4 regions of the Staphylococcus condimenti genome follow, and region 4 is predicted to be linked to each of the others. Evidence: riboswitches for the same ligand, from Rfam matches in the RefSeq annotation. Region 4 holds a riboswitch; each other region holds the start of a gene.

Region 1 (3,218 bases), 140 kb from region 4:
TAATTGCATCATCTCGTTCTGCTGCACCAGGAAGTCCTTTTGCTAAATCAGCAGCATGCGCTGCAATTTTATAAGTAATCACACCTTCTCTAACATCGTCTTTATTAGGTAATCCAAGATGTTCTTTAGGCGTAACGTAACAAAGCATTGCTGTACCATGACTCGCAATTTGAGCTGCCCCGATTGCTGAAGTAATATGGTCATACGCTGGTGCAATATCTGTTGTGAGTGGTCCTAATGTATAAAACGGTGCTTCCTTACAATAAAAATCAGCTAAATACTGATTTTCTTTAATTTTATGCATTGGAATATGTCCTGGGCCTTCTATCATTACTTGTACATCATGTTCCCAAGCAATGTCTGTTAATTCTCCTAATGTTTTCAATTCAGCAATCTGACTTTCATCATTCGCGTCATAAATAGAACCTGGTCGCAACCCATCTCCTAAAGAGACTGCAATATCATAACGATTCAAGATCTCACAAATATCACTGAAATGCTCATATAAAAAACTTTCTTCATGATGTGCAAGGCACCATTGCGCCATGATAGAACCTCCACGCGAAACAATTCCTGTTAAACGATCAACTGTTAATGGAACGTACTGTAATAAAACACCTGCATGAATGGTGAAGTAATCTACACCTTGTTCTGCTTGTTCAATCAGTGTATCTCTATAAATTTCCCAAGTCAGATCTTCAGCGACACCATTCACTTTTTCTAAAGCCTGATAAATCGGAACTGTACCGACAGGTACGGGTGAATTTCTTAATAAATATTCTCGTGTCGCATGAATATTTTTTCCTGTAGATAAATCCATGATTGTATCTGCACCCCAATGTGTTGCCCATACCAATTTTTCAATCTCTGCTTCAATAGATGAAGACACAGCAGAATTTCCGATATTCGCATTGATTTTAACTTGGAAATTTTTTCCAATAATCATTGGTTCTGACTCAGGATGATTGACATTATTAGGAATAATAGCACGTCCACGGGCAATTTCATCACGAACGTATTCAGGTTCAACACCTTCACGTAGTGCTACGAATTTCATTTCTTTTGTAATTAGACCCTGTCTTGCATAATGCATTTGTGTAACTCGCTTACCATTTTGAGCACGTTTAGGCTGATATTTAAATGGTGTTTCAACAAATTTTTTATGACCTTCTTTTTTAAATCCATTATCGATTGATTGCACTCTGCGACCTTCATAACTTTCAACATCATCACGCGAAAGAATCCACTTTGAACGTATATCTGGAATACCGCGTTGTACATCTACTTCATATTCTTCTTCATGATATGGACCTGCAGTATCATAAACCACAAAAGGTTCATTAACTTGTGTATCATATTCAGTCACAGTATCACTTAATTCGATTTCTCTAAAAGGAACACGTATATCATCTTCCTCACCTTGTTTAAAAATTCTGCGACTTGCTAGGAATCCTTTTTTCAATTCAATTTCATCTTGTTTCATTAAAAATAGCCTCCTCAAATCAATGCTAGGAGACGCATTTGCCGAAAAACACATAATAAAAATAAAAACGCATTCATTTAATTTATGAATGCGTAGAAAAGAATCTATTTTTATAACTTCGAAAAAATTATGTAACGACTAGCCTAATACAGACTATACATATTTTCGAATTCAAATTTCTCTTATCATGTTTACACGCTTCCCTACGCTAGTGCTAACTAGATCAGGTTCAAAGGGTTGATAATATATCTTTCAGCCTATACGGCACCCCTAGCAATGAATATTTAATTTACAAATTTATATTAACATTCATTATTTTAATGTTCAAGTCAAAATCTAAAATGAAATACAATTAATATCATTCGATTTTTTTAGTAGTTGCAATTTTTATTTTGAATTCACTGGTGCCAATTCTCTGACTGTATTCATTCTTAATTTATGGCTTTGAACAGGCATGTGCAGCATCCATTCATCAATTAAACCGCTTCTGTTAATCTCATTCAATGTATTTATTACTTCTTCTTTGCTACCACTGATAATTTTCATTTTTTTCTCAACTACTTCAAAACTTTTTTCTGACTCACTACGATATTCATCCACTTGTTGTTTCGTATTTAATACAATTCTGCTGCCGTCTTCAAATGTTAATTCATAATGTCTTTGTGAAAATCTGAAAGGTAGCTTTTGATTTCCATCTGCTGTAACCACAGCAGGTATCGATACGATGAATCGCCCTTTTGGATAACGTGATTTATATGCTTTTAACGCTTTTTCCAACTCTGACAAATCAGAGTTGATGAAATATGCATAGACAATACCTGTTTGTGCTTCTGCTGCTTGAATTGCGGAATGTTCACTTGTTCCTAACAAGTATACTGGCACAGGTCCGTCTGTTTCATCACGATGTGCAGTACGAATTCCTTCATATTCACTATGACCAGTATATGTTTGAGTGTTCAACTGGTTTAAAAGTGAGAACTTTTCATCAAAATGCTTTAATGGTTTTTGTAGTTCCTCTTGTAATAAATCAACAACTTTTGGGTATCCGCCGGGTGCTTTACCTACTGCTAAATCCACACGTTGATCTGATAGTTTATCCATTAAATGAAATTGTTCAATTACTTTTAAAGGATGATAGTGCTGCAACATAACGCCTCCAGAACCAATCCTCATTTGTTTTGTATGATCAAGCAAATACATAATCAATATTTCTGGAGAAGTTCCTACCACATCTTTAAGATTATGATGTTCAGATAGAAAATAACGTGTATAACCTGACTGATCTGCAAGTTGTGCTAATTCTAACGTATGATTCAAAGCTTCTGTAACAGTTTGTCCTTTATTAATTGGTGTTTGATCTAAAATACTTATCGGCAACATTATATCCACCCCAATCTATTTCTTTTCTTAAATGCTAGATTTATTTGTTTTTAAAGTCAATTTAATAGTTTTCTCTCTAAAAAAACACACAGCCGTATAGACTGTGTGCATTATTATATAAATTTCTTTTTGAAGTGAATTTCTCCCATTAAATCTCACTTTATTGATCTTTCTTTTTCTTTCCTGTTTCTCTATCGATGCTCTTATCGATATAAGCATGTTTAAGTGTAGTTTCTCCGCCAATTTCATGATATACAATACCTTTCAATTGAGGGTTACGAAGACTTGCTGCACCTTGTTGATAAATTGGTGCTACTGGCGCCTCACTTAACATAAACTCTTCAGCATCTTTTAG
Region 2 (3,218 bases), 1.2 Mb from region 4:
TTCTGGTCGCTCACCTGTTTTCAACCATTCTGCCATCAGTTCTCCGATAATCGGTGACAGTAAAATGCCATTACGATAATGACCCGTGATTACCCAAAGACCAGGTTTTGTTTCATCCATAATTGGTTGTTCGCCTTGTGTCCAGGGGCGTACGCCTGACCAATATTTTAATTCGCGGCTGCTCGCAAGTTCTGGAACACGTTCAATCGCTTCTCGCAATAACCACTCTTTGCCTTCAACACTGACACCAACAGAATAATCATCAAAGTAACTAGTAGCACCGATTAAAAAACGGTTTGGCGGTTTTGGTACGATATAGCACCCGTTAGTCATAAACAGTGTTTGTTTTAAATCTAAATCGTCATTTTCTACTAATAAGACTTCGCCTTTGACACCACTGACTCTTTCTTGTATTTCAGAATCATGCGCTAAAAATCCTGCCCAAGCTCCTGCAGCTACAACTACTTTTTCTGCTTTTAATTCAGTCGTTTTGTTTTTATTTTTAATTGATACAATATAATGATGATTTTCTCGTTCTATATTTTCTACATTTGTATGATTAAAGCGCGTTACTGAATCATCTGATGTCAGTGAAGTGTGCAAGGCTTTTGTATAATGATTCGCATTAATTTGATGATCATGAGGCACATACATCATTGCTTCAGAACTTTTAACCAGGTAATGTGTCAATTCGCCTAAGTCTGTATTATTTAAACATTGAACATCGTTATCATGTTGATGCAAAAATTCGTATTGTTGATGCAAATCGTCTACGTCTCTCTCATTTGTCGCAATCTTGATAAGTCCATTTTGTTGGTACTGGATATCGATACCAGTTTCTTTTTTTAAAGTTATACTTAAAGCGTTGAATTTTTCTCGTGATTTTAGAGCAAGTCGGAATAAAGGACTGTCTTCTTTAAATTCATTCTGTGCACCCAACATACCTCCTGCTTTATAAGAAGCATGCTGTCCTTCAATATCACGATCGATTAATGCAATTTGCATACCGCTATCTTTTAAATGACGAGCTATCGACATTCCAATTACGCCTGCACCAACTATAATTAAATCAAACATTTTTACTCAGCCTCCTTTGCTGAACGAATGGTCTCTAAATCCTGTTCTCTGAAATACGAAATCGCAGCAATGCCTGAAAATCCTTTTGGCACAAGACTTAATGTGTCTGCATTTATGCCACCTAATGCAACAACTGGAATATTGACATTTAATACTGACTCGATTTCAGAGTTTGTCCTTGGTGTTTTTCCTGGTTTAGATTTTGTTTGGAAAAGGTGACCGAACAAGATATAGTCCAAGTTGTGCGCCTCAGCTGCTTGCGCACTTTGGCTGTTATGTGTCGACATACTGACGCAAATATCAGGGTTTGCTGTTTTAAAGTTGTACGCACGTTCATCTCCTTCACGAAAATGAATGGCATTCAAATCTAGTTTTTGTAGAGTGTCGGTATCAGTATGGATTGTAATTTTGTCTTTAGGAAAACCTGCTTGCATTAAATTTTTTATGAGATTTATTAATTCTTTTGGTTCCATAGGTGTTCTGAAAATTAATGTATCAATCACTGATTCAATTTCTATATAGTGTATTAAATCTTGTTGGGTTAATACGCGATATGGCGTTATCGCAACATACATATTAAATACCTTCTTCGATTTAGCCACAAAAAAAGCGCTGCTTCCATATAGGAAAACAGCGCATCAAAAAGTGCAATACGCCACTTTCCTACGCCAGTATAAACTGGATCAGGTTCCAAGAATTTTCTCATCCCTATGAGAATCTCAGCCTGTATGAACAGGCACTTCCAGTGGACTTATTGTTATTTTTCTTTGTTAAGCAATGCGAGAAAGTGCACTAACAAATCGTGTAGCGAGGTATTAATGCAATATTTTCATAATCTTAAACCGCATCACCATTACTTTACAAAATCATCATAAAGGAAGTAGGGCGAAAAAGCAACAGGTAAAGTAAAGAGAGTTTATCAGTATAATTTAAATTCAGAAATAGATTGTATTATCTTTCTTTTAAAAGTAAAATGTATTTAGCATTCAATGCAACACAATTCATTATTAAATTAATAATAAGGGGCAAATTAAAGATGAAAGTTAAAAGTTTTAAAGTAGGAATGGCAGCAGTTTGTGCTATTGTAGGCTTTTCTTTTTCAGGTATGAGCGGAGAAGAAGCACATGCGGCTGGGGACTATTACTATAATGGAATGGCAAGTAATAATGAGGCAACAGCTTATCCGAAAGCTAAAAAAATCTCAAATAGTGTCTTAGACATTCATCATATTTCAAATACAATGAATACGAAATATAAAGCAGTTGGAAGAGTAAGTAATAAAGATGGTTGGAAAGGTTTAGGAAAAGACAGTATGGGAACGGGCACAGTCATCGGCAACTATACTTTCGTTACTAATGCACATGTAATTGATAATGCGAAAGGTTCTGCAGCTAATCCAAAATATATTTCATTCGATATGGCAAGAGATGGATCTAAACGTCCTTATACTTTTCATGCTACAAAAGTCGTGAAAGTACCAAATGCAGATGTCGCTTTGGTGTATACGAAAGAAAAAATGTCTAAATATGCAACACCATTAAAATTAGCTTCAAATTCACAGATTAATGGTCTGAAATATAACACGAAGTTATATTCTGTAGGTTATCCTTGGCAAAATGGCGACAATACAAAGACGCATTGGAGCAGTTACCGCTTCATCCAAAAATCTTCAAACGGTACTGAATTACAAACGAAAGATAAATTCCGTGCAGGTGCGTCAGGTTCACCAATGGTCAACGGCAATTATCAAATCTTCGGTTTACGTACGTATGGCTACAACATATGGGCAAATTCAACAACAAATTACGCCAAAGCAGAAATGGCTGGCGGCGAAGCAATGAATGGTGCCACAGGCAACTTCGTTCGTACACATATTAAATAATAGAATTCAAAAAAGCCTTTGCTGAAAATCTATAGCAAAGGCTTTTTGTTAGAAACGATATATACTTTTATCGTTTCGACGATAGAAGCTGCATCGTTGTGCGGTTTGCATATTGGTTGAACCATCGCAGCAAAGACGACGATAACCACCAATAATACCAAAAAGAACCCCTTACTACGCCAATAGTAAGGGGTTTGGTATGCCATAATGTTGTTGTATTTATTATATTTTACTTACCTTCTTCAATGCACAAGTACAT
Region 3 (3,218 bases), 950 kb from region 4:
CGCATTTCATTTTCATGTTCCAGTTTTGATTTAGCCATATAATCCCCCTCCTTACATTACTCATCTCACATTGTTAGCTTATCATATTGAATATTCCTTTAAAAAATGAATATAATATTGTATTGCTTTTCTTTTTATCTTATATTTAGAATAAATATAAGAGAGGAATTCATCATGTTATTATTCGGCATCACATTATTAATTCTAATCGTCAATTATTTAATCTTTCGCCTCATCGACAAGGATGTTATAAATCAACGTAATTTACTTATCGGTTATCGTACACCATCATCGTTGAAATCATCAGAAGCATGGACTGTTGCTCAAAAATATTTTCAACAAAATTTCAAACGAATCCACATTATATTCTTAATAATAAGTTTTATATGGATTTGGTTTGATTTAATAACCTCATATAAACAAATATCATTTTGGATACAAGTTCTAGTTTATTTAATAGGCACTGGATTAATTATTGCCCTTACCGAAATCAAACTTTACAACTTCAATCACAAACAAAAAGGCTAGCAACACAGCTAGCCTTTTGTCATATATTCAATTAATGCTTAACTTCTTTCTCGGCATTCGAATGATGATTTGTAGATTCATCTGACGTTCCGCTATTTTCATGCGCTTTTTCTGCTTCCCATTTTGCTTCTTTTTCTTTTTGCTTTGCTTTACGTTTCTTTTCTTCACGTACAGCCATCACAATGAAACCTACTGCCAAGATTGGGAATGACATTCCTAACCAGAACATTCAAATCCCTCCATTCATCTAAAATTATCTGCTAGAATTCCTTTCTATCATAACACTTTCACCATCTTGTTTTCACGCTTAAAATGTTAATAGTGCCCTTTCTTGACACGTCTACAAAATCAAGCTACATTGAAAGTAACAAAATAATACGCACTAGGGGTGTTTTTTAAACTGAGATGAGGATTTCCTCAGACCCTTTGAACCTGATCTAGCTGAAACTAGCGTAGGAAAGTGTGAGATAACCGCAGTATGCACTGGTTTGCTTTTATACAGACCGCAGACTGCTCTCTGCCTACGCTGATTCTAGTAATCATGCGTATTTTTTTATGTTCATTTATAGAAAAAGGGAGCGGATGAATATGGCAAAAACAGTACTCGTAACAGGCGGTGCACGTGGGTTAGGTGAAGTAATCAGCAAAACACTTGCTGAGCAAGGTTTCAATATCATCATTGATTATAACCAAAGTAAAGAAGCTGCTGAACAACTTGCAAAAGAAATTGGAAATGAACAGGCTATTGCATTGCAAGCAGATGTAACTGACCGTAAAGAAGTAGACCAGCTGGTAAAAGAAGGAACTGAGAAGTTCGGCCGTATTGATGCAGTTGTGAACAATGCACTTGTTGGTTTTAAATTTGATCCAACAGCACAAAAAGCCTTTCCTGATATGAGTTGGGAAGACTATCAACAACAAATTGACGGCACATTAAAAGCAGCATTTAATGTGGTTCAAAGTGTTGTTCCTCAATTTATTGAACATCAAAGCGGAAGTATTGTAAGTATTGGTACTAATCTTTATCAGAATCCTGTAGTTCCTTATCATGAATATACAACTGCAAAAGCTGCCTTAATCGGCTTCACGCGCAATATCGCATCTGAATTAGGACAATATGGTATTACAGCAAATGTTGTTTCAGGAGGACTTTTAAAAACAACAGATGCAAGTGCTGTAACTACACCAGAAGTCTTTGACTTAATTGCACAAACTACACCGTTGAAAAAAGTGACAACACCTCAAGATGTTGCCAACATGGTTGCTTATCTAGTATCTGAATCAGCTAAAGGCATTACTGGGCAAAACATTACAGTAGATGGCGGTCTTACAATGAATTAAAAACGTACATTTAAAATTGCATTTTATTCTAAGTAATAAAGCAGTTTTTCAATAGGAAATAAATGATTAGGGAGAGCGTGTTCTCCCTCTTTCTCATTCTTTTAAAATAATTAATCTGAGGTGAATAGTAATGTCCGAGCAAAAAAATAAACAACTGCATATCGGTATTCTAATTTTTGGTTCTGGCCATCACCAAGCAGCATGGCTCATGCCTGATTCAAGCGTAGAACGCATTGGAGATATTACTTACTATCAAGAGTTAGCACAAACTGCAGAACGCGGTTTATTTGATGCTGTCTTTTTTGCTGATAATCAGTCTTTTCCTGCTAAAGACGATACAACAATGCCTGCTTTTTGGTTTGATCCAATTGTCAATTTGACAGCTATTTCACAGGTAACAGAACATGTAGGTTTAGTTTCAACAATCTCAAGTACATTTTCTAATCCCTATACAGCTGCAAGACAATTATTAAGCCTCGACCATATTTCTGGTGGACGTGTTGGTTGGAATTTGGTTACTTCTATGACCGATTTTGAAGCCAAAAATCATGGTATGGCAGAGTTGCCGAATCACGATGAAAGATACGCAATTGCTGATGAATTTGCTGAGGTAATGAATGCTGCATTTGAATCCTGGCATCCAAAAGATTTTAAACATAATCGTGAATCAAATAAGTTGGTCGACTCTGAAAAAATCCAGCCTTTTAACCATAAAGGTGTCAATTTTGCAGTTAAGGGCCCACTTTCAACACCAAGCAGCCCGCAAGGCAAACCTGTCGCAATGCAAGCGGGAGCTTCAAAACAAGGCGTAGCTTTAGCAGTAAAATATGCAGATGCTGTTTATTCTGTTTCATGGAATATTAAGCAAGCAAGAAATTTCAGAAAGCGCATGGATACTGAGATTGCTAAGAAAGGCAACACTGACCGGAGTCTTAAAATTTTTCCGGGTTTAGTAACCTATGTAGGACATACGCACGAAGAAGCTTTAGAAAAGAAAGCAGCTTTGGATGAAAAATTACCAATTGAAACTGCTTTAAAGCAATTAAGTTTCTTCGTTCAACAAGACTGCACTGAGTGGGAACTAGATGAAAAAGTACCAGGTTTACCTCCAGTTGAAGATTTCACTGGACCCGTAGGACGTTATGAAACAGTATTAGAAATTATTAAGGATACGGATCCTACAGTACGTGAATTATTAGGTTACTTGAATGCAGGCGGTGGTCATTTAACATTGATTGGTACACCAGAAGAAATTGTGGATGAAATGGAGCATTGGTTCAATGAAGGCGTAGCAGATGGTTTTAATTTAATGCCACCAACACTTCCTGGTAGTCTTGAAGATTTTGTTG
Region 4 (3,218 bases):
CATGTTAACGTATCATAACTTTCCTTTCTAAAAAGAAAGTTTAAAAAGCTGAGAAACTACTTAGCGTTCCTCAGCTTTGAATTTTACTGATTATCTACAGGAGTACGCATTTGAATTACAAACGCAATAATGACTGCAACCAGCATAATTAATAAAATTGGTGTGATAAAAATAGATAATAACAACCCGTGAATCATGATATTCACAAACTCAGTCAACAATTTAAAGAATAAGATACTGATCATGAACATTTGTACATAATAAAATTTACCACGTAAGAAATGCGTTAATGTTGTAATGATATAAATTATAATCACAACTAACAGTAAGAATAAAGTAATCCATTCAATGACGTAAGAAGTTTGGGATAATTCCCATTCACCTGAGGCAAATAAAGCATTTCTGTTATTCAATTCTAATAAGGTAAATAAGAATAAAACAATACCGCAAATCAGTTCAACAATTCCCGGTTTAATCCATTTTGGACGTTTCATCCAGTTAGGAATATCATCGTCTTGTATATCAATTTTTTCCTTGATTGTGTTTTTGAATTTATCACGTTTATTTCTGATTTTTTCTAAATCGATGCTTCGTCGAGTTCGATGTGTAAATTCTTGTGTACGTTCTTGGAACTCACGGAATTGTTCTTTCGTCTGGCTCATTGCACCATTTTTATCCGTACGAGAATACTCCATCTCTTCGCCTAGCTCTGCTTTAGTAAGCGGTAATGATCTTCTAAGGAAAAGGAAATTCCAAATCGATATTTGGGCTAGTATCCACATTACGATGAAGAAAGCATTTACACTTAAAATATCTATCATCGCAATTTCATGACTCTCGATACGGCCATATAATGCAATTTGTGTTATTAAATAACTAATTCCATATGCAGAAATTATCCATAAATAGTGTTCTTTTCTATGATTATGGTTCAAATCATCTTTATAGACAATGTAACCTGTATGCACGATAAATGGTACAACAAAAATAATTGCCGCAAAGCCATAGACTTGTGTCATCAAGATAATTGTAATAATAAAGAATAAAATTCCCACAATTAGGAAGAATATTGAAATGTCATAATCATATTTTGTTGTCACGAATAACAAATAACCAATCCATAATAATGCAACGCCGAATACTATGATAAATATGGCACTGAATATAGGGAACTGGCCGATAAACCGACTCATAATCCGGATAATTTCTCCGAAAAATGCGTTGATAAAATCCCACACATTATAAATATGTATATCAACCTTGCTCCCCTTAGCAAGCTTATGAATAAAGGACAAATTCAAAAGTATTATGATTCCAATGAAAAGTGAAACAATGCCAATAATCAAACTAAAAATGATCTCAGCGTGCTTCTTAAAATACGACATGTTTTTCACCTCATAGTTATTATATAGGAACATAAGTGTTGTGTCTTTAGTGAATGCAATAAATCATTCTATGGTAGTACATAGTATATAGGAATTAAAGTTTACTCTCAATCGGTTAATACCCTAAATTAATGCTTAAAATGCTTATTCATAAAAATCCTAAAGGATATTGTAATAGTAAGCCTTAACGTTCTAAAAGCACCTTGACAATCACGTTTAAAAAGCATACATTTATTATAAATCAATATAGAAAGCACTAGGGGTGTTTCGTAACTGAGATGAAGCAGTTTTGCTTCAAACCCTTTGAACCTGATCTAGCTGAGACTAGCGTAGGAAAGTGTGGGATGTCTGCCGGCAATTTAATAAGGGCTATGCCGGTCTGTTCCGATGCCTATTTCACGCAGCTTGCTAGACAAGTTTGTGTGTTTTTTATTTATAGGAGGAATTATTGCTTATGTCAAAAGGACTTAAACTTTCAGACATCTTGGTAACTGTATTAATTGCAGTGGTTTTCGCTATTATTTACAACATTTGGAATTTAGTTTACAAAGCGATGCAAGTCACTGGACTACACCTTGAAGAACTCTCTTATGGTATGTGGTTCGCAGCTGCAGTCGTAGCTTACTTGATCATCCCTAAACCTGGTATTGCAATACTTGCTGAATTTGCAGCGGGTGCTGGTGAAACAATTGTTATGGGACGCTTTGATATTGCAACAATGGTTTATGGATTATTGCAAGGGATAGCTTGTGAAATCATTTTTGCGATTTTCCGTTACAAATCACGTACAGTAATGGTCGCAATGCTTGCTGGTTTAGCTGCCGCACTAGTGACTTTCCCTATCGACTACTACTATGGTTATTTAGGAGAAGTTGCAGGTTGGAACTTGTTCTTATATGTATTCTTCCGTTGTATCAGCGGTATTGTACTTGCAGGTCTCTTCCCTTATTACTTAGTTAAAGCACTCGATAAGACAGGTGTTACGAAATTATTCAGACCTGCTTCTCAAAAAGATTACGATAATTTGTAAGGAGAATTCACCTTGTTACGTGCCAAAAATTTACGACTCAAATATCCAAATGCGCCTGACAAAATATTTGATGGCTTAAATATAGAAATACAGGATAAGCAAAAAGTCTTATTATTAGGACCATCAGGATGTGGAAAAAGTACATTACTCAATGTACTAAGTGGGATTGTTCCTAATTTAATAGAGTTTCCGATGAAGTATGATGAACTAGAAGTTGATTTAAATAGTGGTGTTATTTTCCAAGATCCTGATACTCAATTTTGTATGCCGAAAGTTTATGAAGAACTTGCTTTTGTATTAGAAAATAGACAAGTCCCCCGCAAAGAAATGGATCAATTAATTTTAGATGCTTTAGCTTCAGTTGATTTAGATGTGGGACCAAAGCAAACTGTACAAAAGTTAAGTGGCGGAATGAAACAAAAATTAGCAATTGCTGAAACAGTCTTACAAAAAGCTCACACCCTCTTTTTAGATGAGCCAACAGCAATGTTAGATGTGGATGCTACTGAAGATCTGTGGAATCATATTAAAGAAATGTGGCATGACCAAACTGTTTTAATCGTTGAACACAAAGTTGAACATATTTGGGAACATATTGACCGTGTTATTTTAATGAATTACCACGGTGAGATTATTGCCGATGATACACCTGAAGTTATTTTACATCAACATGAAGCATTATTAACTGAATATGGTGTGTGGCATCCTCGTGCTTGGGATTATGCACCTGAAAGTACTTTGCCATCAGATTCTGAAATCCAACCTGATTTTCAATTCCGTAATGGTGAAATTATACGCGGTAA

What was found. Region 4 has a riboswitch for thiamine pyrophosphate ahead of A4G25_RS04195 (ECF transporter S component). Riboswitches for the same ligand answer to the same signal wherever they lie in the genome.
Region 1: another riboswitch for thiamine pyrophosphate. It lies ahead of thiC (phosphomethylpyrimidine synthase ThiC); the one in region 4 lies ahead of A4G25_RS04195 (ECF transporter S component).
Region 2: another riboswitch for thiamine pyrophosphate. It lies ahead of A4G25_RS09835 (thiamine phosphate synthase); the one in region 4 lies ahead of A4G25_RS04195 (ECF transporter S component).
Region 3: another riboswitch for thiamine pyrophosphate. It lies ahead of A4G25_RS08765 (3-oxoacyl-ACP reductase); the one in region 4 lies ahead of A4G25_RS04195 (ECF transporter S component).

What each region holds. Positions count from the first base shown of each region.
Region 1 covers NZ_CP015114.1:969,293-972,510, forward strand. The annotation lists gene thiC (phosphomethylpyrimidine synthase ThiC) at 1-1,483, opposite strand, end outside; TPP riboswitch at 1,667-1,765, opposite strand; gene A4G25_RS04955 (MsnO8 family LLM class oxidoreductase) at 1,871-2,863, opposite strand; gene A4G25_RS04960 (peptide ABC transporter substrate-binding protein) at 3,024-3,218, opposite strand, start outside.
Region 2 covers NZ_CP015114.1:2,061,442-2,064,659, forward strand. The annotation lists gene thiO (glycine oxidase ThiO) at 1-1,077, opposite strand, end outside; gene A4G25_RS09835 (thiamine phosphate synthase) at 1,080-1,652, opposite strand; TPP riboswitch at 1,721-1,831, opposite strand; gene A4G25_RS09840 (trypsin-like serine peptidase) at 2,114-2,959, shown strand.
Region 3 covers NZ_CP015114.1:1,778,446-1,781,663, reverse strand. The annotation lists gene A4G25_RS08780 (hypothetical protein) at 1-5, opposite strand, end outside; gene A4G25_RS13390 (SdpI family protein) at 106-528, shown strand; gene A4G25_RS08770 (hypothetical protein) at 560-757, opposite strand; TPP riboswitch at 903-1,004, shown strand; gene A4G25_RS08765 (3-oxoacyl-ACP reductase) at 1,117-1,869, shown strand; gene A4G25_RS08760 (LLM class flavin-dependent oxidoreductase) at 2,000-3,218, shown strand, end outside.
Region 4 covers NZ_CP015114.1:827,646-830,863, forward strand. The annotation lists gene auxA (lipoteichoic acid stability factor AuxA) at 84-1,385, opposite strand; TPP riboswitch at 1,634-1,738, shown strand; gene A4G25_RS04195 (ECF transporter S component) at 1,840-2,415, shown strand; gene A4G25_RS04200 (ABC transporter ATP-binding protein) at 2,428-3,218, shown strand, end outside.